One region of the Arthrobacter sp. WCS2018Hpa-7 genome, then DNA from elsewhere that is predicted to be linked to it. Evidence: riboswitches for the same ligand, from Rfam matches in the RefSeq annotation. Region 1 holds a riboswitch; each other region holds the start of a gene.
The links. Region 1 has a riboswitch for thiamine pyrophosphate ahead of thiC (phosphomethylpyrimidine synthase ThiC). Riboswitches for the same ligand answer to the same signal wherever they lie in the genome.
Positions count from the first base shown of each region.

Region 2: linked by a shared signal. The riboswitch ahead of thiD (bifunctional hydroxymethylpyrimidine kinase/phosphomethylpyrimidine kinase) and the one ahead of thiC (phosphomethylpyrimidine synthase ThiC) in region 1 are both predicted to bind thiamine pyrophosphate.
Region 3: linked by a shared signal. The riboswitch ahead of RQH14_RS14675 (ECF transporter S component) and the one ahead of thiC (phosphomethylpyrimidine synthase ThiC) in region 1 are both predicted to bind thiamine pyrophosphate.
Region 4: linked by a shared signal. The riboswitch ahead of thiO (glycine oxidase ThiO) and the one ahead of thiC (phosphomethylpyrimidine synthase ThiC) in region 1 are both predicted to bind thiamine pyrophosphate.

Region 1 covers NZ_JAVTJB010000009.1:16,478-21,529, reverse strand. The annotation lists gene RQH14_RS11670 (alpha/beta hydrolase) at 1-480, shown strand, start outside; gene thiC (phosphomethylpyrimidine synthase ThiC) at 463-2,316, opposite strand; TPP riboswitch at 2,312-2,419, opposite strand; gene RQH14_RS11660 (amidohydrolase family protein) at 2,516-3,598, shown strand; gene RQH14_RS11655 (VOC family protein) at 3,677-4,549, shown strand; gene RQH14_RS11650 (hypothetical protein) at 4,670-5,052, shown strand, end outside.
Region 2 covers NZ_JAVTJB010000006.1:185,459-190,510, reverse strand. The annotation lists gene RQH14_RS09480 (Rne/Rng family ribonuclease) at 1-2,103, shown strand, start outside; TPP riboswitch at 2,240-2,338, shown strand; gene thiD (bifunctional hydroxymethylpyrimidine kinase/phosphomethylpyrimidine kinase) at 2,329-3,846, shown strand; gene rplU (50S ribosomal protein L21) at 4,223-4,531, shown strand; gene rpmA (50S ribosomal protein L27) at 4,594-4,857, shown strand; gene obgE (GTPase ObgE) at 5,014-5,052, shown strand, end outside.
Region 3 covers NZ_JAVTJB010000013.1:47,335-52,386, forward strand. The annotation lists gene RQH14_RS14665 (energy-coupling factor transporter transmembrane component T) at 1-453, opposite strand, end outside; gene RQH14_RS14670 (ABC transporter ATP-binding protein) at 450-2,048, opposite strand; gene RQH14_RS14675 (ECF transporter S component) at 2,048-2,668, opposite strand; TPP riboswitch at 2,746-2,882, opposite strand; gene RQH14_RS14680 (NUDIX hydrolase) at 3,081-3,803, shown strand; gene RQH14_RS14685 (DUF4235 domain-containing protein) at 3,840-4,100, shown strand; gene mnhG (monovalent cation/H(+) antiporter subunit G) at 4,201-4,593, opposite strand; gene RQH14_RS14695 (monovalent cation/H+ antiporter complex subunit F) at 4,583-4,861, opposite strand; gene RQH14_RS14700 (Na+/H+ antiporter subunit E) at 4,858-5,052, opposite strand, start outside.
Region 4 covers NZ_JAVTJB010000005.1:200,745-205,796, reverse strand. The annotation lists gene RQH14_RS08175 (TM2 domain-containing protein) at 55-996, opposite strand; gene RQH14_RS08170 (ferritin-like fold-containing protein) at 1,152-1,820, shown strand; gene thiE (thiamine phosphate synthase) at 1,865-2,548, opposite strand; TPP riboswitch at 2,576-2,694, shown strand; gene thiO (glycine oxidase ThiO) at 2,689-3,954, shown strand; gene thiS (sulfur carrier protein ThiS) at 3,951-4,187, shown strand; gene RQH14_RS08150 (thiazole synthase) at 4,192-4,989, shown strand; gene RQH14_RS08145 (4a-hydroxytetrahydrobiopterin dehydratase) at 5,024-5,052, shown strand, end outside.

The DNA.
Region 1 (5,052 bases):
CTTGCTGCCATCGAACGTCCGGACCTGGTGTATTCGCTGAGCTTGGTTGAGCCTGCTTGTTTGTCCCTGACGGCAGAGCTTCCAGCCACAGCTTCCCACCGTGCCCTCATGGCACCGCTGTTCGATGTACGGAGCCAGCTCAACGACGCCGACTATCAACGTGAGTACTACCGCCGGGCGTTTTCTGCCGAAACGGGGGGATTGGATACTCCCGAAGCGCGCCGTTCCGCCCGCAGGCTCAGGCTTCAAGCCCCGCCTTGGGAAGCTCCGCTGCACATCGTACCCGGCGTCCCCACGTTGGTTCTCACCGGTGGGTGGGAACCCCTGTACGAAGAAATCGCCGGCTATCTCCAGGAAACCGGCGCCCTCCGCCGTGTTGCTGCGGGAGGACACCGGCCCCAGGATTCAGTGGACGGCGATCACATCATCCGCTCGTTTGTTGGCGACGTCGGACGGGCCATGTCAGTTCAGGCTTCCTGAGCCGGCCTCAACCGTGCCTGGGCTGCCGGGTACCTGAAGTTCCGGCAAATAGACCTTTCCGCCCGATGCCAGGAATTCCTGGCTCTTTCCGCGCATGCCACTGTACATTTCCGCTATGGCCGTCTGCGCCTCTTCTGATCCGTATTCGTCACGGATGTCCTGGCTGATGCGCATCGAACAGAACTTGGGGCCGCACATGGAACAGAAATGGGCGGTCTTGGCCGGTTCGGCCGGCAGCGTTTCGTCATGGAAGGCTTCCGCTGTCACAGGGTCCAACGAGAGGGCAAACTGGTCCCGCCAACGGAATTCGAACCTGGCCTTTGACAGGGCATCGTCACGCTCATGGGCCCCTGGATGGCCCTTGGCGAGGTCGGCGGCGTGGGCTGCGATCTTGTACGTGATGACACCGGTCTTGACGTCGTCCTTATTGGGAAGACCCAAATGTTCCTTGGGGGTCACGTAGCAGAGCATGGCAGTGCCGTACCTGGCGATCTCGGCGGCGCCGATGGCTGAGGTGATGTGGTCATAGCCAGGAGCGACATCGGTGACCAAGGGCCCCAAGGTGTAGAAGGGGGCTCCTTTGCACAGTTCCTGCTGGCGTTCCACATTTTCCCGCACCAGGTGGAACGGCACGTGGCCAGGTCCTTCCACCATCACCTGCACATCGAACTCCCACGCCCGCTGTGTCAGGTCGGCGAGTGTATCCAACTCGGCGAACTGGGCTGCGTCGTTGGCATCGGCGGTTGCGCCCGGGCGCAGGCCGTCGCCCAGCGAGAAGGCGACGTCGTACTGGGCGAAGATTTCGCAGAGCTCGTCAAAATGCGTGTAGAGGAAGTTTTCCTGATGGTGCGCCAGGCACCAACCCGCCATGATCGACCCGCCACGGGAGACAATTCCCGTGACCCGGTTGGCGGTCAGCGGCACATATCGCAGAAGCACGCCGGCGTGGATGGTCATGTAGTCCACGCCCTGCTCACATTGCTCGATCACAGTGTCCCGGAATATCTCCCATGTCAGCTTGTTCGCCTCGCCGTTGACCTTCTCCAGCGCCTGGTAGATGGGGACCGTCCCGATGGGGACCGGGGAGTTGCGGATGATCCACTCCCGGGTGGTGTGGATATCGTCGCCAGTGGAGAGATCCATGACGGTATCGGCACCCCACTGAGTGGCCCACTGCAGTTTGTCCACCTCCTCCGCGATGGAGCTCGTCACGGCTGAGTTGCCGATGTTGGCGTTGATCTTCACCAGGAATGCCTTGCCGATGATCATCGGCTCTGACTCGGGATGGTTGATGTTGTTGGGAATGATCGCCCGTCCTGCGGCGACTTCGCTGCGGACCAGCTCAACGTCGCAGCCCTCCCGCAACGCGACGAACTGCATCTCCGGAGTCACCGTGCCCTGCTTGGCGTAGTGCATCTGCGTGACGGTTTTACCTTCGACGGCGCGGCGGGGCACCGGTTGAGTGCCCTTCCACTCTGCTGATGCTTCGCCGCGCCGAACCGCAGACTTGCCGTCGTCCAGCAGGTTTCGTTCCCGTCCGCGGTAAGCCACGGTGTCACAGCGGGCTTCGATCCATGAAGAGCGGAAAGGCTCAAGCCCTACAACGGGATCGCTGCCGGGACCCGCCGTGCGGTACACCTGGAACGCCGGGTTTGCTTTGCCGTTGGGGGAGGGCTCCAAAGCGATCTCCGTGACGGGCACCCGGATCCCGTGGTCCGGGTCCTCAAGGTAGGCCAATGAATGGGATTTCAGCGATTGCGTCACGGATTCCGGTGTCTTTGCGCTGGAGTCGGCCCGGTTTTGGGCAGGGCTGTGCTGTGTTTTGGTGGTGCTCAAAGGATCACTCACTTCCTTCGCCGGCATTACCCGGACAGGTTCAACGGTCGCAGACTGCATCAGTCCGATCTCAGCCCCTGCAGGGGCCCCCGTGTGGTCGTAGACGAAGCTACCACAGCTCCCCGGAGGCTCCCAGTCACATGGAGTCCGGGGTTGCAGCAACCTGAACTCCCTTGGACTTGCGGACTAGGCTTTTTCCATGGCCAAGATCATCGAATTCACCGGACCCGTGCTCGTGTCACGGAACGACCAGCGCCATGGGATGTGGTCCGTGGACGGCACCTTGACGTTTGTGCGCCCCACGAAGGCACCGGACTGCGTTCTAGATGGCTGGGTCCTCCCGGGCTTCGTTGATGCCCACTGCCACATCGGTTTGGGAGTGGGCGGCGCTGTTGACGAGCGGACCACCCTTGCCCAAGCCCAGGCTGACCTCGACGCCGGGACTCTGCTGATCCGGGACGCCGGATCACCCAGTGACACCCGTTGGGTCCAGCAACGTTCGGACGTGCCCCGGCTGATCCGGGCCGGAAGGCATATTGCCCGGAGCCGGCGCTACCTCCGCGGTTTGGGGCATGAAATCGAACCGGACCAACTCGTGGAGACCGTTCGGAAGGAAGCCCGGGATGGAGACGGGTGGGTCAAGTTGGTGGGGGACTGGATTGACCGTGGCGTGGGTGACCTCGCTGCCTCCTTCCCCGCGAAAGTCGTCAAGGACGCCATCTCTGCCGCCCACGATGAAGGTGCCAGGGTGACGGCCCACTGCTTTGCCGAAGACACAGTGGACGACATGCTGGATGCCGACATCGACTGCATTGAACACGCGACCGGCCTGCTGCCACGACACATTCCGCGTTTGGTGGAACAGTCCGTGCCGATCGTTCCTACCTTGGTCAATATCGCGACCTTCCCGGACATCGCTGCCCAGGCTGCTCCGAAGTTTCCTGTCTATGCGGACCATATGGTGCGGCTTTGGGAGCGGCGGCGTGAGCGTGTGCTGGAGGCCTTTGAGGCCGGGGTGGCCATCTACACGGGCACAGACGCCGGAAGCGTGATCAAGCACGGCAGGATCGCCGAGGAAATGAAGGAATTGCACGACGCCGGCCTGCCGCCGGCGGCGGTCGTGGACGCCGCGGCGTGGCGTGCCCGGGAGTGGCTGGGAGCCGAAGGCATCAGCGAAGGGGCGAGTGCCGACGTCGTGCTGTGTTCCGAGGATCCCAGGATCCGGCTGGAGACTGTTTCCAACCTCAAGCACATCGTTCTTCGGGGTTCCTTGGTCCATTAGGAATAAATTGAAGCTTCAAGTAATTTAGAGAAGTAGGAACGGTGCTGATGAGCGGCACCTCGAACTCGGGAGCTTCACATGACCACACCACTCAGCCAGGATCTTCTGCCTGCCGAACTGACCATGGGCACTGTCATGCTCAAGGTCGGCGACATGACGGTTATGAGCGACTACTATCAGCGGGCCCTTGGCCTTGACGTCGTGGCCGAGCAGGATGGTGGGCTTTACTTGGGGCGCGTCGGAAAGCCCGTGGTGCACCTTGCTCCGGCCTCAGGGCTCCAGATTCCAGGCCGCGGGGAGGCCGGCCTGTTCCACACGGCCATTCTCTTCCACGATCAGCCTTCACTGGCTGCCACCATCGCCACCGCTGCCGAGTACGAGCCCCGCGCGTTTGCGGGCAGTGCCGACCACCTGGTCAGCGAAGCGTTCTACTTTACCGATCCTGAAGGCAATGGGATTGAGCTCTACTACGACAAGCCGCGTGAACTCTGGCAGTGGGACGGCAAGAATGTGGTGATGGACAATGTTGCCTTGCCTCCGCAGCGATTCCTCCAGCAGCACCTGAGTGAAGCGGCGGTGACCGGACAGCGCGAGGCGGAGGCCGGAATCGGACACGTTCACCTGCAAGTGGGCGACGTCGCAACTGCCCAGCACTTCTACGTGGAAACCCTGGGCTTTGAGCGGACCGCGGGCTGGCATGGCCAGGCGTTGTTCGTTTCCGCCGGCGGCTACCACCACCACATGGCCATGAACGTGTGGAACAGCCGTGGCGCCGGGCCCCGCAAGGACACGCTGGGCCTGGGGGAAGTGCTCATTGAGGTACCCGGCACGGACCACGTCGCGGCGCTGGCGGATCGCCTGAGGATCGCAGGAGTGCAGAACCACCACACCGGCGCCGAACTTCACTTCGAGGATCCGTGGCGGAACAAACTGCGGGTCGCTGTCCGCTAAGCACCGCCACTCCTGCTGCGCCGGCACACACCCGCTGCACTGCCTGCTCCTGCATTAGGCTGGGCATTGACGGCATGGAACCAATCGGGTTTTGTGCCGCCACCCCGTCAGCACGAAGGAATGAGAGTACTTTCCATGGGCTTTGCCGAAATTTTTGTAGCCACCCACGATGAAGCGCTCAAGCGGGCAGCAGCCCTGGATAAGGGCGCGGATGTCACCGGCCCCGCCGTCAGGATTGAGGGCATTACCGATTTCGAAGTGGAGCAGTTGGGTGACCTTGCCGGCCAGGCGGTCCACGCAGCCGGTGCTGACTATGAACTTGCCCTGGTTGATGTCACCAGTGATGCACTTCTGGGTGTCCCGGAAGCCATGGTGCGGGCACTGGCCGAGCTGTTGACTTACGAGAGCGAAGGAGAGGAAAACGTCCTCGATGACGTTGCTGCGGCCTGGGCTGCGCAGGACGACATGCCCTTCGATGCCGCTCAATCCCGCCAGTACGTCCA
Region 2 (5,052 bases), on a different contig from region 1:
CGCCAGATGATTGTCCGCCAGCGTGACGACAGAATTCAGATCGGCGTCCTGGAAGACGGCGTGCTGGCTGAGCACTTTGTCTCCAAGACCCAGCAGGACTCCCTGATCGGCAACGTCTACCTGGGCAAGGTCCAGAACGTCCTGCCGTCAATGGAAGCTGCCTTCGTGGACATCGGACGCGGACGCAACGCCGTGTTGTACGCCGGAGAAGTCAACTGGGACGCGGTCAACCTCGAGGGCCAGCCGCGCCGGATCGAGAACGCGCTGAAGTCCGGCGATTCCGTCCTGGTGCAGGTCACCAAGGACCCTGTAGGCCACAAGGGTGCCCGCCTCACCAGCCAGATCTCCCTGCCCGGCCGCTACTTGGTATACGTGCCCGGTGGTTCCATGACCGGCATTTCCCGCAAGCTGCCCGACGTTGAGCGCAACCGCCTCAAGCGCATCCTGAAGGACCGTTTGCCGGAAAACGCAGGCGTCATTGTCCGCACGGCTGCTGAAGGTGCGTCGGAAGAAGAACTGACGCACGACATCAACCGCCTGCGCGCCCAGTGGGAAGGCATCGAAGGTCAGGCCTCCTCCACCAAGGTCCTGGCTCCGGAACTGCTCTACGGCGAGCCGGACCTGACCATCAAGGTGGTCCGTGACGTCTTCAACGAGGACTTCTCCAAACTGATCGTTTCCGGCGACGACGCCTGGGACACCATCGAGGCCTACGTGACCTACGTTGCCCCCGACCTTGTGGGCCGCCTTGAGAAGTGGACCAAGGACCAGGACATCTTCGGTGCCTGGCGCATTGACGAGCAGATCCACAAGGCACTGGAACGCAAGGTCTTCCTGCCGTCCGGTGGCTCGTTGGTCATCGACCGCACCGAAGCCATGACCGTGGTGGACGTCAACACAGGTAAGTTCACCGGCAGCGGTGGAAACCTTGAGGAAACCGTCACTAAGAACAACCTCGAAGCTGCTGAGGAAGTTGTTCGCCAGCTTCGCCTGCGTGACATCGGCGGCATCATTGTCATCGACTTCATCGACATGGTCCTTGAGTCCAACCGCGACCTCGTCCTCCGCCGCATGGTTGAGTGCCTTGGCCGCGACCGCACCAAGCACCAAGTGGCCGAAGTGACGTCACTGGGCCTTGTCCAGATGACCCGTAAACGCATGGGTACCGGCCTCCTGGAGGTCTTCGGTGAGCAGTGCGAGCACTGTGCCGGCCGCGGCGTGGTCACCCACGACGAGCCCGTGGAGCACCGCCGTGCCAACGTTGTGGCTGCCGAGCACCACCGCCCGCACACTGAGACGCAGCAACCTGCTGCCCGAACGGAACGCAAGCGCCGTCGTGGGAAGGGTGGGGGACAGGCTGTCGCCGAGGCTCCCGCGCCGGTCCACACCACTGCTTCCGCTCCTGCTGCACCACCTGCTGCCACCGAGCCGCAGGATCCTGCCAAGCAGGCCAAGGCAGAGGCAACTCGGGCTGCACTGGCAACGATTGCTGCTGCGGCCCACGCTGCCCACTTGCACGATGACGAAGTTCACCGTGCGGAAGAGCAGGCACGGGCCGCCGGCCAGCAGCAGGCAGCTGCTGGGGCTGCAGCACAGGCCGGGGCCGGAGAACAGGCTGCCCCTGAACCAGACCGGGACGCATCGGTTCGGGACGCACGTTCCACTCCGGTTCTGCGATTCGGCGGCGAAGAGGTTGCCCTGCCATTCGGGGAACACCATGAGGAACCTCCGGCCGCCAAGCCGGCCATGAGCCTGGATCTCCTGGCCGAAGCGTTCTCCCACCTTGGTGCGGCACCCGAGGCACGGCCCGAAACCGTGGTTCCTTCCAAGGCAGCCGCTGCACCGGAAGCCGCCGTGGCGCGGCCTGTAGATGAGGGCCCTGAAGCTGCGTCGGCGTCGAAGTCACGCAGTGGGCGCCGCAACCGCAGTGCGAGCCGCGCCCAGGGCGCAGCCAACGAGACCAGCGTTGAGCACCACGAGGTAACAGCTACGGCAGCGCGTGGAACAGCTCACGAGGCCAAAGCACCGGCTGAGCCTGCCAAGAAGGTGGTATCCGAGGAACCCATCATCCTTGGGGTTGGCGTACCTGCTTCGGAGCTCTAGCATCTGATCCGCAAAGGCCCTGCAGTAACCGTCACCGGCGGGTACTGCAGGGCCCTTTGCTGTCCGCGATCAAGGGTCACATCCGGTCTTCTGCGTGGCGCAGTTCCCGAGCCGTGCTGCTTCCCGGCTACGCTGGTGGACTGACACGGGGTGCCGGGCATAGGGCCAGGCTGAGATCCAGACCCGTTGAACCTGTCCGGTTAGCACCGGCGAAGGGATGTCCCCATGACGTCATCGTCGTATTCTCCCGTGTACCCATTGGTATTTTCCGGCCGTGAAACGCCCCGCGTACTGAGCATCGCGGGCTCGGACCCCTCCGGCGGTGCCGGTATCCAGGCAGACCTTAAGAGCATTGCCGCGCTGGGCGGGTACGGCATGGCGGCGATCACCGCGTTGACGGCCCAAAATACGCTGGGTGTCAGCGCCGTCCACGTTCCTCCGGTGGAGTTCCTGCGGCAGCAATTGGAAGCGATCAGCTCGGACATCGCCATCGATGCCGTCAAGATCGGCATGCTGGGTGACGCAGCGGTCATCGATGAGGTCCGCGCCTGGCTCGAGGCGGTGCGTCCCGCCGTCGTGGTCCTTGACCCGGTGATGGTGGCCACCAGCGGTGACCGCCTCCTGCGAGGCTCTGCCGAGCAGGCCCTGGGCGCGCTCCTGCCCTTGGCGGACCTTATTACCCCGAACCTCCCGGAGCTCGCCATGCTGTTGGGGGAGCCTGAAGCTGCTGATTGGGAGTCGGCGTTGAACCAAGGCAAGCGGCTGGCAGCTGAGTGCGGCAACACGGTCCTGGTGAAGGGCGGACATTTGGCAGGGACGGAATGCCCGGACGCGTTGGTCAACACCAGCGGACTCCTGCGCCAGGACGTCATTGAGGTAGCAGGACCCCGCGTGGAAACGAAGAACAGCCACGGCACGGGCTGTTCGTTGTCGTCGGCTCTGGCCACTGTCCAGGCCCGCACGGGCGATTGGGAAACTTCCTTGCGCGAGGTCAAGCCGTGGTTGCTGAAGGCGCTGCTTCATTCGGACAGCCTCGATGTAGGCCAGGGAAGTGGGCCGGTCCACCATTTCCACCACCATAAGAGCCTGAGGCCGGGGGAATTTGCGGCGGCCCTGTGGAAGGAAGCCACTCCGGAGCTCGAGGCAATCTACAGGCTCAGCTTTATTGACGGCCTGCAATCGGGCGACCTCCCGGAAGCAGCGTTCAATTACTACCTTGCCCAGGACGCCATCTACCTCAACGGCTACTCCAGGGTCCTGGCGCGAGCGGGCGCCCTTGCACCCACTGAGGAGGAGCAGCTGTTCTGGGCCAGAGCGTCCCAACAGTGCCTGGAAGTCGAATCGGAACTGCACAGGAATTGGCTCAGCACCCGGGAGGCATCCTCGGTAACCGGGCCCGTCACCAAGTCCTATGTGGACCACTTGCTGGCATCAACGGCCACCGGCAGCTACTCAGTGGTGCTGGCGGCCATCCTGCCGTGCTACTGGCTCTACGCGGAGGTGGGCCAGCAGCTCCATGCATCCTTCGTGGACGCTGGATCCCCGGCAGCGCATCCCTATGCGGACTGGCTCAGGACCTACGCCGATGAAGAGTTTGCTGCAGCCACCAGGAATGCGATCAATTTCACGGACGCTGCTGCAGCGGCAGCTTCCGAGGGGGAGCGGGCAGCCATGGTGGAGGCTTTTGCCCAGTCCTGCCGCTATGAAACTGCGTTCTTTGACGCTCCGCGGCTTTTCGCCTGACGGGCTCTGTCCGGGCTTTTTAGTCCGGGTTGCCGGATCGCCACAGCGCGTCGCGGGTCAAATCACGTTAATCGCCCCAAACCCTGTAGGCTGTATGGGCACGGTGCAGGGAGAGTCCGTTACAACTGGTGACGCAAGTCACGTGGTAGCCTCCGGACCCGGCCTCATTTGCAGCTGAAGGTCAAACTAGCGTAATCTTGATCTTCGGTGCTTACGCCAACACTTGGGTTATGCCCCTTGGAATTGTTCAAGGGATGACTCGCGGACTTCGATCAGAAGTCCACGGCGTTGAGGCACAGCGCGAACCAAGCCTGATTTCGGTTCCAGGTTCCGCACGCAAATTTAGTTATAAACGTCGAGAGAAGTGAGTACCCAAGTGGTGTACGCGATTGTCCGCGCAGGCGGCCGCCAAGAAAAAGTTTCCGTTGGAGACTACGTAACGCTTAACCGCGTCCCCGGTGGAGCCGGCAGCACGCTTGAGCTGCCCGCCTTGCTCCTGGTTGACGGCGAGAAGGTCACCTCCGCAGCTGCGGAACTGGCCAACGTCAAGGTTACTGCTGAGATCCTCGAGGACCTCCGTGGTCCGAAGATCGTCATCCAGAAGTTCAAGAACAAGACCGGCTACCGGAAGCGTCAGGGTCACCGTCAGGAACTGACCAAGATCAAGATCACCAGCATCGCGTAACTTTCGTTACCCGCTGTTCAGGTTTTTCAGTTTCCCCAGAAATTTAGAGGCAGGCATTTCACATGGCACACAAAAAAGGCGCGAGTTCCACTCGCAACGGTCGTGACTCCAACGCACAGTACCTGGGCGTCAAGCGCTTCGGTGGTCAGGTAGTCTCCGCAGGCGAAATCATCGTTCGCCAGCGTGGCACGCACTTCCACCCGGGTGCAGGCGTAGGTCGCGGTGGCGACGACACACTGTTCGCCCTGCAGGCCGGCTCGGTTGAGTTTGGTACTCGCCGCGGTCGTCGCGTAGTGAACATCGTTGCTGCTGCAGCTGCAGAGTAACAACAAGTTCTGAACCGGTGGAGGGGGCCAAAACGGCCCGCTCCACCGTTCTTTTAACCGCATTACAATCGACTAGGGCGCCCCCGGCGCGCTGGTTTTTGCAATAACGCTGGCAACAGCAACAAACGCTGTAAGACAGCAACTGAGGAGATTCACGTGGCGAGCTTTGTAGACCGGGTAGTCCTGCACGTATCC
Region 3 (5,052 bases), on a different contig from region 1:
GCCGAGGACGAAGCGGTGCGGCAGCTTGGCCTTCTGCGCCAGCGCATCGGCCAGGTCAGTCGGGTCCGTGCAGGTCATCAGCAGGATCGCCGGCAACGCGATCGCCAAACCGCGCAACATGAAACCCAGCCCCAGCTCAAGGGAACCTTCGCTGATGGACCAGAGTCCGACGTCGAGCAGTACAGCGCCGCTGTCCGCCGCCACGATCGCAGTGCTCCAGCCACCGATCGCGGCCGCGATGATCAGCGGCCAAGCGCGCTGCCACAGAAGCCTGAGCGTAAGCCCGGCGAGCGGAAACAACGCCAGCTCCGCAACCAGCGCCGCGGACGCCGATACCCAGTCGATGGACAGGGCCAGCACCAGGGAAATCAGGAAAACGGACACGAACTTTGCCAAGGGGTTGGCTCGGGTCAGCAGGGCATGATTCCCGCGGAGATTCAACGCATCCCTCATGCTGCACCCGCTTCCTGATGCGTGGCTTCACCATGCTGGACCGGACCGAGCCGAAGCTCCGTTCCGCCGAGCACTGCGCTGAATTCCTGGTCATGGGTCACGGAGACCACAGCCGTTCCGGCGTCCAACAACTCTGAAAGGAACGACGCCAGCTCGGCCCACGTATTGGCGTCCTGACCGAACGTGGGCTCGTCGAGCACCAGGACTTTGGGGTGCGCGGCCAGCACGGTGGCCACCGAAAGCCGCCGCTTCTCGCCGCCGGAAAGGGTGTAGGGGTTGGCATCCACCAAATGCGTAAGCCGCAGCCGCTCCAACAGTTCGTCGACGCGTTCTTCGCCGCGGCCCACATGCCTGGGCCCAAACATGAGCTCGTCCAGGACCTTGCCCGTGACGAACTGGTGCTCCGGTTCCTGGAACACCGTACCGATCCGTGAAATCAGCTGGTCTGCTTTCCACTTGAACGGGTCAATGCCGGCCCCTTCGGAAAGCTCGACGGCGGCACTCACCGTGCCGTCCACCGGCGCAAGAAGGCCGGCCAACGTGAGCGCAAACGTGGACTTTCCGGCGCCGTTGGCTCCAGTGATGGTCAATGCTTGGCCGGCCCGGACCTGCGCGGTGATTCCCGTTTGCACTGGGACCGGCGGGAAGGTCTTGAAGCCCTTGCGCCGCGGCTTCTCCCGGGAAACTGCGAGGTCCTGGGCTGCAAGGAGCAGTTGGGAGGTGTGGGGTTGGCTGCGCCGTTCGCGGGTGGCCGGAACGTACCCAGGCACCCAAACGCCGGCGGCCATCAACATGGTGCGGGCTTCGGACAGGACCTTGTCAGGCGGGCCGTCCAAGAGGACCCCGGCCTTTGCCGTGCCCGTTCCCGTTCCCGCCGCCAGGGAACCCGGCTGCAGGACCACGATCCGGTCCACCAGGTCTTTCCAGACGGACACGCGGTGCTCCACCACCACCAGCGTTGCGCCGGTCTTGTCGAGGCAGCGCTTCACCGCGTCACGCACCTCCAAAACGCCTGCCGGATCCAGGTTGGCGGTCGGTTCATCCAACAGGATCAGGCCCGGCCGCATCGCCAGGATGCCCGCCAGTGCAAGGCGCTGCTTCTGCCCTCCGGAGAGTGCCGCCGTCGGGTGGTCCAACGCCAAACCGCCACCGGCAGCGGTACGCAACCCGACGTCGTCGAGCGCTTCATGGACGCGGGACCAGATCTCGTCCCGCGGCACAGCAAGGTTCTCGGCACCAAAGGCCACGTCGTCGCCAACCCGCGACAAGACCACCTGCGTTTCCGGGTCCTGCTGCATCAGCCCGGCGCGGCCCCGCTGCTCCCGGGGCGCCACGCCGTCGATTAGCAGCGAACCTGACTCGTCCGAGTCGTCTTCCTCATCGCCCAACACGCCGGCAAGGGCGTGCAGCAGCGTTGATTTGCCGGCACCGGAAGGTCCCAGAAGGAGAACCCGCTCGCCAGGTTCAATCCGGAGGTCCAACCCATGAATGGCCGGAGTGGACCGGCCGGCATGCCGCCAAGCCCAGCCCTCGGCGGAGATGGCGGCAGGCCGTACCGGGCTGCTGTTGTTGCTGCCGCTCTGCGTGGCGGGCATCAGCTGAAGACGGGCTCCGACGCGGCCTTGCGCGATGCGAAGGAGCTCAGCACGCCGGTTTTCGCCAAGCCACGGGTGGCAATCCAGGACAGTGCGCCAGCGATGATCGCACCCGAAATCGTGGTGAAGGTGATGTACGCCAGCTTGTCCACGGCCTCGTAGGCGATGTTCCAGCCCCACGGGAGGAAGGAGTCGTTCAGGCCGCAGAAGAGGCCCGCACCGGCACCCGCGAGGAGGGCCGTGGGCAGGTTGAACTTCTTGTACCGGAAAGCGGCGAAGATGAGCTCCGCGCCCAAACCCTGCAGGACGCCGGAGATCAGGACGGTGGTGCCGTACTGGGAACCCATGATGAGCTCACCGGTGGCCGCGACAGCTTCGCAGAACAACGCTGCGCCCGGCTTGCGGATAATGAGCATGCCCAGGACTGCGGGGATCATCCAGCCACCGGCGATCAGGCCGGTGAGCGGCGGATACGTCGCGTTCATGGGGATGGAAACCAGCGCGGCACCCTGGGACCAGGCCCAGAAGATCACGCCGCCTGCGATGGCGATAAGAGCCGCCACAACGATGTCTACAACACGCCAGGTGTAACTGGCCTTCTTCACGTTTACCGTGGTCATTTTTCTGCCTCCTGAGGTTACAGGAGGGGAAAGTGCTCCCCGGATTTCCAACCGGCCTGCGCCGCCCGGATCCGGACACTCTGAGAAGCTCGACTCCCTTGCGCCGGTACTAACCGGATCAGGTTCGAGGGTCTGCGGCTGTCCGCACTCTCAGCGCCCTCGCGTCTCCTGCATCTCTGCAAGGTCCGACGGCGGCGCTCCCCTGTCGTTATCAAATCTGCCCTGATGGGCTGGTTCAGTTTACACCTGCGCGTGTTGCGGGCGCTGGTCCGTTGCCGGCAGGTGGTCACAATCGGACGTTGCGAGGCCCGCTCTACACCCTTCGCGCCGGTCTTGGCATGCACACCAGGCCCCACAACGAGACCTGAGAGAATGATCCAGCAGACTCGACCGCGGCAAAGGGGCACTTTTCATGAACAATCCACCCAGTCAGGATCACGCTGTCGGCGAGGGCACCATATCCGAGCCACGGCTCGCTGCCAGTGTCATCCTGCTCCGTGATTCCCCGGGCGGGCTCGAGGCGTTCGTCCAGCACCGGGTCAGCACCATGGACTTCGCCGCCGGAATGGTGGTCTTCCCAGGCGGCAGGGTGGATGCTGCGGACGAGTCAGGCTGGGACTACCCAGCGGAGCTGCTTCAACGCCACGCTGCCGCCTGGAGTTCGAGTTCCATCGGCACCGGCACCGACTCCGACTCAGGTGCCGGCACCAACTCAGCGCAGGCCGTGACCAACGCAGGCACGGTCCTCACCGCCGCAATCCGCGAAGTCCAGGAGGAGTCGGGGCTCAGCATCAGCGCCGCGGACGTCCGACCGTGGGCCAACTGGATCACGCCCACGGACATGCCGAAGCGCTTTGACACCTACTTCTACCTTGCAAAACCCGTCCCTGGAGCCGAGCCCCGGCATCAAACCACGGAGGCCTGGCAATCGTTGTGGATGCCGGTGGACGGAATTCTGGAAGCGGAGGCGGCCGGGACGCTGAAGCTGATGCCGCCCACCTATTACCTGCTCAAGGAAATCGCCGATTTTGAGACGGTGGACGCTGTCTGGTCGGCGGAACACACGGTCGTTCCAGTGTTGGCCCCGGTGGGGTCCCTGGCAGCGTTCCTGAAGGAGCGGGAAAGCCGACGCTGACACTTGAGTTGGCCCATGGACGGCTAGGCTGGAGGCATGAACCTCTTCTTCAAGCTGCTGGGTACCGGAGTGAGCCTCGGAGCGGGCTTCGTTGGCACCAAACTCGTCAACAAAGGGTGGGAAAAGGCCACTGGCAACAAACCACCCCTGGGCAACGACGACATGGAAACGAGCTTGCGTTCAGCGCTGACTTTTGCGCTGATCTCAGCCTTCGTCAGCACCCTGATTCAGGTGTTGGCCAGCCGTGGCACCCAGCGTGCCATTGCACGTTTCGCCAAGACGCACGACATCCTCTAGCCTCAACCACAGACAACAACGCGGGGTCGCTTTGCCTCCACCTGATGGAATGAACACCAGTGGACGCACGGCGGCCCCGCGTTTGCTGTGACTGGGACTTTTAGTGGTCGTTCCGGGGTTCTTGCCCGGCAGCCGCCCGTTGAACAACGGCTTCGAGTTCGTCCTTGGTGAGCATCTCGCGGTGGCCGTGCTTGGTGCGGTAGGCGGAGCGACCCACCATGTGGGCGGACACAGGTGCTGTCAGCAACTGGAAAATCCATGCCACCAGCAGAACAGGCCATACCCACCACGTCCGCATTTGAAGGCCAATCGCAGCAAGCATGAGGAACAGTCCCAGCACTTGGGGCTTGGTGGCTGCGTGCATGCGGCTCATGAGGTCCGGGAATCGCAGCAAACCGATCGCAGCGCCGAGGGACATCAAAGCACCCACCACCAGGAACACTGCAGTGACAGCGTCGATCACGACATCCACGCCGTTGGCATCAGGACTCATTGTTCTGTTCCCTCCGTTCAGCAACGAACCGTGCAACGGTCACCGATCCGATGAATCCGATCACCGCGAGGGCTACCAGCAGCATCAGGTTGTTGAGGTGCCTGTTCATCGCCATGTCGATCGCCAGTGCAGCACCCAGGATGGCCAGCAAGACGTCTGATGCCAGCACGCGGTCCAGCAGGGAAGGGCCGATGGCGATGCGGACAATCGCGCCCGCGGCAGCCAGGCTGAGGATCACCGCTGTGACCACGAGGATCATTTCCTTCATCGAGCTGCCCCTTCCATTCCCGGTCGTACTTCGGCTTTGAGGGCTTCCACTTCTTCGGGCGTGCCCATGATCCGGATCAGCCGCGCTTCAATGGTCTGGACTTCCTCGCGAATCTTGTCGATGTCCGCTTCTTCGTAGATATTGAGCGCGTGCAGATACAGCGTGGACGTCGACCGGTCCACTTCCACCAC
Region 4 (5,052 bases), on a different contig from region 1:
GTTGCCACAACGGGCAACGGGCTTTCGGTACAGCTGGTCTGGCCAAATCGGCGGTCAGTTGGCCGGGGTCAAAGTGAAGGTGGCTGCCTTGTCCCCGAAGTCATTGTTGATGACCACTGTGGTGGGACCGTTCTTGATGTCGAAGGCAATGACGCCCTGCTGTACGTCACCGACGGCGACATCGCCGGAGCTCAGAGCGCCCAGGCCGCTGTCAAGGAAGATCCGGTCGCCCTCTTTGCCATCAGCATCAAAGGCGTCGAAGTTGCTGGGCGCGGCAAAGCTGGATCCGGCCGTGGTCTCCCAGGAAACCTCCAGCAGGAGGAAACCACCATTGAGCGGCTTCATGTAGGCCATTTCCGGGATTTCGGTGGTGTATCCGGAGTCAAGGACGGTGACTTTGGCAGTGTTGCCCTCCGACACCGTGACCTCGAAGGAATTGCCGTTGGCGGCAGGGCCCTGGGAAGGGGCGGGGGCCTCTTGTGAGGCCGACGGGACGGCGGGGACGGGGGTGGCCTGTCCTTGGACCGCAGCAGCCACCAGCGTCAGGGACAGCACCGTGGACACGATTCCAACCACCAGGCCGGCGAACCATACGACGATCGTGATGATCCAGGCCTTCTTCTTGTTTTCGGGATAACCCAGCAGCGGGCGGCCTTCCTTATCCCGCGCGTTGCCGGTCAGCGTGATGATGAGGTCCACGATGGACCAGATGCCGAGTCCGCCCGCAGTGAGCAGCTTGGCAATGCCGGTGCCGATCTTTCCCAGGTAAAAACGGTCGACACCGAGGCCACCCAGAAGCAATGACAGGATCCAGGTGACCATGAAGGACTTGGCCGGAGTGCCCATTCCGGGAGCGCCATAAGGGCTGGAACCCGGGCCCGGCTGGTAGGTCTGCTGCCCGCCTTGGTACTGGTTGCCGAAAGCACCGGGTGCAGGGGGTACTGGTGGAGCGCCGTTCCCGTTGTGGGGCGCGGGCGGGTAGCTCGGGTTACTCATGGAACATCCTTCAGGGGAGTGGGTGCGAGGAGGAGGACACGCGGCCTGCGGCAGGCCTGGCGGTCAACTCACTTCCAATCAGCCTAGTAGGACCAGCGCGGCAAACAGCAAATCTCCGCGGGCGGGATGTGGAAAGCCGGGGATAGTCTTGGATCATGGGCACTTCCCGGGACGTGGCACCTTCTGCCGGACAACTCGCCGCGGAACTGCTGGGTGCCATGGCCTACGGCGAGTTGTCGGCTTTCGGCCGGCTTTCGTTCGATTCCCGATACGCCCCCACGCTCCATGACCGGTCGGTGCTGGCAAAAATTGCCGTCGGCGCGTACGGAAACTTCGCGCTGCTCAGCGATCGGCTAGCGGAAATGGGCCTCGATCCCGAGGAAGCCATGCTGCCGTTCCAGCGTTCCTTCGATCACTTCCATGAACGCACCAAGCCCGGGGACTGGTTCGAATCCGTGATGAAGGCATACGTCATCGACACCGTCTCCTCGGACTTCTACCGGGCTGTCGCTGCCTTCCTGGATCCAACAACACAGCAGTTCGTGGACCGGGTTGCCTCTCCCGACCAAGCAACCGAGGTACTTCGAGTCCTGCTGCGGCGGGCCTTGGCCGATGACCCTCGACTCGCCTCGCGACTGGCGTTGTGGGGCCGCCGGCTGGTGGGGGAAGCGCTGACGCAGGCGCAGAGGGTGGGCATGGAGCATCCACAGTTGGGGCCAACACTGAAAAGCGGTGGAGATGCCCGCGCCGCAGTCAAGAGACTGACGGGCGAGCTCGCCGAGCGGCACTCACGCCGGATGACGGCCCTGGGCCTGACTGCATAGCGGCTTGGCCGGGCTTATGTCCGAAAGGCTTTAAGCGGCCAGGCTCAGACGGTGTCCAGCGCTTTCAGCAGCGACTTGGCCGCCGTCGTCGGATCCACAGCTTCAGTGATGGCGCGGACCACCACAATCCGGCTGGCTCCGGCAGCCAGTACCTGCTCCACATTGCTGAGATCGATCCCGCCAATGGCGAACCAGGGCAGGTTTACGGCACCGCCGGTGGTCTCATCTGCACGCTTGCTCGCTTCTGCGGCATATGTGACCAGGTCCAGGCCCACGGCTTCCCGGCCGGGTTTGGTGGGTGTTGCCCAGACGGGCCCTACACAGAAATAGTCCAGGCCTCCCTGTCCTGGTGATGCTGCGATGGCGGCATTTACCTGCTCGGGGGAGTGGGTGGAGAGGCCGATCGTTACGGGCTCCGGAAGCAACGTCCGAGCCACCGTCAACGGCAGGTCCTTTTGCCCGATGTGAAACACCGGAGCCCCGGAAACGCTGGCAACATCGGCGCGATCGTTGACAGCCCAGAGCCGTCCATGACGTTGCGCAACTCCTTGCAGGACCGCCAACAGCTCCAATTCCTCGGCTGCTTCCAGGGTCTTGTCGCGCAGCTGGATGATGTCCACCCCGCCCTCAAAGGCAGCGTCCACAAAGTCTTCAAAATCGCCCTGCCGTTTCCGGGCATCAGTGCACAGATACAGGCGGGCGGTGGCGAGGGCATCAGTCGGGGTCATGGAAACCAGAGTAGTTCCTCTAAACTGGGCACGTACTGCGGGAGCCGCGACGTTCGCTATATGACTGTCCGGCTGAGAGGGCTTCAGCGCCGACCGCTTGACCTGATCCGGCTAGTACCGGCGTAGGGAAGGAAACCGGAATGGCAGATCCCCGCCAAACCTCCATGCATGCCGATGTGGCTGTCATTGGTGGCGGCATCATCGGTCTGGGCATCGCCAGCGAAGCACGCCGACTTGGCCGCTCAGTGGTGGTGATCGATCCCGCACCGGCTGCCGGAGCCACATTCGCTGCCGCCGGAATGCTCGCCCCCGTGAGTGAATTGCATTACCAGGAGGAAGACCTCCTTGAGCTGATGCTGGAATCGTCACGGCTTTGGCCGTCCTTCGCCGCAAGCCTGACCCGCGGAGGAGAAGACACCGGATACCGCACGACGCCGACAATCGCCGTGGGTGCCGACGCCGCGGACCGCAGGGCGCTGGCAGACCTCCGTGCGGTGCAGCTCGCGTCAGGCCTCGGGGTTGAGCCGCTGTCGTTGCGCGACGCCCGGGACCGCGAACCCCTCCTCAGCCCACAAATTTCCAGTGCCTTCGATATTCCCGCCGATCACCAGGTTGATCCCCGGAAGCTCGCGGCATGCCTGCTGTCAGGATTGGCACGCCACACGGCCAGCGACTCCAGCTGGGTTTCGGGGGCTGGGGACGGGTTTGCCGTGGCCTCGACGGCGCTCCGCTTGCTGTGGGACCGAGGGCGGGTCTCCGGCGTGGAACTCACGTCCGGTGCCGCTGTCCACTCCACAGAAACGGTGGTCGCCAACGGACTGGGGGCGGCAGGCCTTGAGGGGCTGCCGGACGGGCTCAGCCTTCCCGTGCGGCCCGTGTATGGCGACATCCTCAGGCTTCGGGTGCCTGAACACCTCCGGCCCCTGCTCACTTCCACCGTCCGAGGGATGGTCCGCGGAGTGCCCGTCTACATCGTACCCAGGGACGACGGCACGGTAGTCATCGGGGCCACCCAACGCGAGGACGGACTGTCCTCATCCCACAACGCGGTCTCAGCCGGGGGCGTCTACCAGTTGCTGCGGGACGCCCAAGCATTAGTCCCCGCGGTGGCGGAACTTGAACTGCTCGAAGCGACGGCCCGGGCCCGCCCCGGCACCCCGGACAACGCCCCGCTGCTTGGACGGGTCGCCGGTTCCAGCGGGGATGTTGATGGCCTGGTGATCGCCACAGGATTCTTCCGGCATGGCGTCCTCCTGACGCCCGCGGCCGCGCGGATCGTGGGCGGGCTGATCAACGGCTCGTCAGACCCCCGGTGGGCCCCATTCCGCCCGGACCGCTTCACGGCCACTCCATCGACAGCGCGGGCGCTCACGCCGGCACACGCTCCCAGCAAGGAAACAGCATGAACATCAAACTCAACGGATCCGATCACGCAGTGCCGGAGGACGCTTCAGTCAGCACCTTGGTCACAGCCGTCACCGGCCGCGTCCTGGACCACCGCGGACAGGCAGCCGACGGCGGCAAGCTTGGTGTCGCCGTCGCCCGTAATTCCGAAGTGGTGCCGCGCAGCCAATGGTCCGCAACGGCGCTCGCCGACGGAGACGAACTCGAACTTGTTACCGCAGTCCAAGGAGGCTGACATCATGACGACAGCAAACACAGAGGTCCATACTGACGCACTGGAGATCGACGGCGTCCACTTCGGCTCCCGCTTGATCATGGGGACGGGAGGTGCGCCGAGCCTGGACGGCCTGGGCGCAGCGCTCCTGGCATCCGGAACTGAGCTCACCACAGTAGCCATGCGGCGCTACTCACCCGCTGAAACAGGATCACTCTTCCAGCTCCTGGTGGACCACGGCATCCGCGTGTTGCCCAACACCGCCGGTTGCTTCACCGCCAAGGATGCCGTGATGACCGCAGAACTGGCACGCGAGGCACTGGAAACGGACTGGGTGAAGTTGGAAGTCATCGCCGACGAACACACCCTCCTTCCAGACGCTGTGGAACTCGTCGAAGCAACGGAACAGCTGGTGAACCGTGGATTCAAGGTCTTTGCCTACACCAATGATGATCCCGTCCTGGCTTTGCGCCTCGAAAACCTGGGTGCCACCGCTGTGATGCCCCTCGGCTCGCCGATCGGAACCGGCCTGGGCATCCTGAACCCGCACAACATTGAACTCATCGTGTCCCGTGCCTCAGTCCCCGTGGTGCTCGACGCAGGAATAGGGACCGCCTCCGATGCCGCCCTCGCCATGGAATTGGGCTGCGACGCCGTGCTTCTGGCCACCGCCGTAACCCGCGCGCAGAACCCGGTGCAGATGGGTGAGGCCTTCAAACACGCCGTGATCGCCGGTAGGCTGGCCAAGCAGGCAGGACGGATTCCGCGGCGTGAGCACGCTTTGGCGTCGTCGGCCATGGAAGGCCGGGCAGAGTTCCTCTAGGCGTCCGGCAGTGTCTTCGGGAGAAGGAGCAGCAGTGGCGGGGAACCAAGACCACCTGACCCG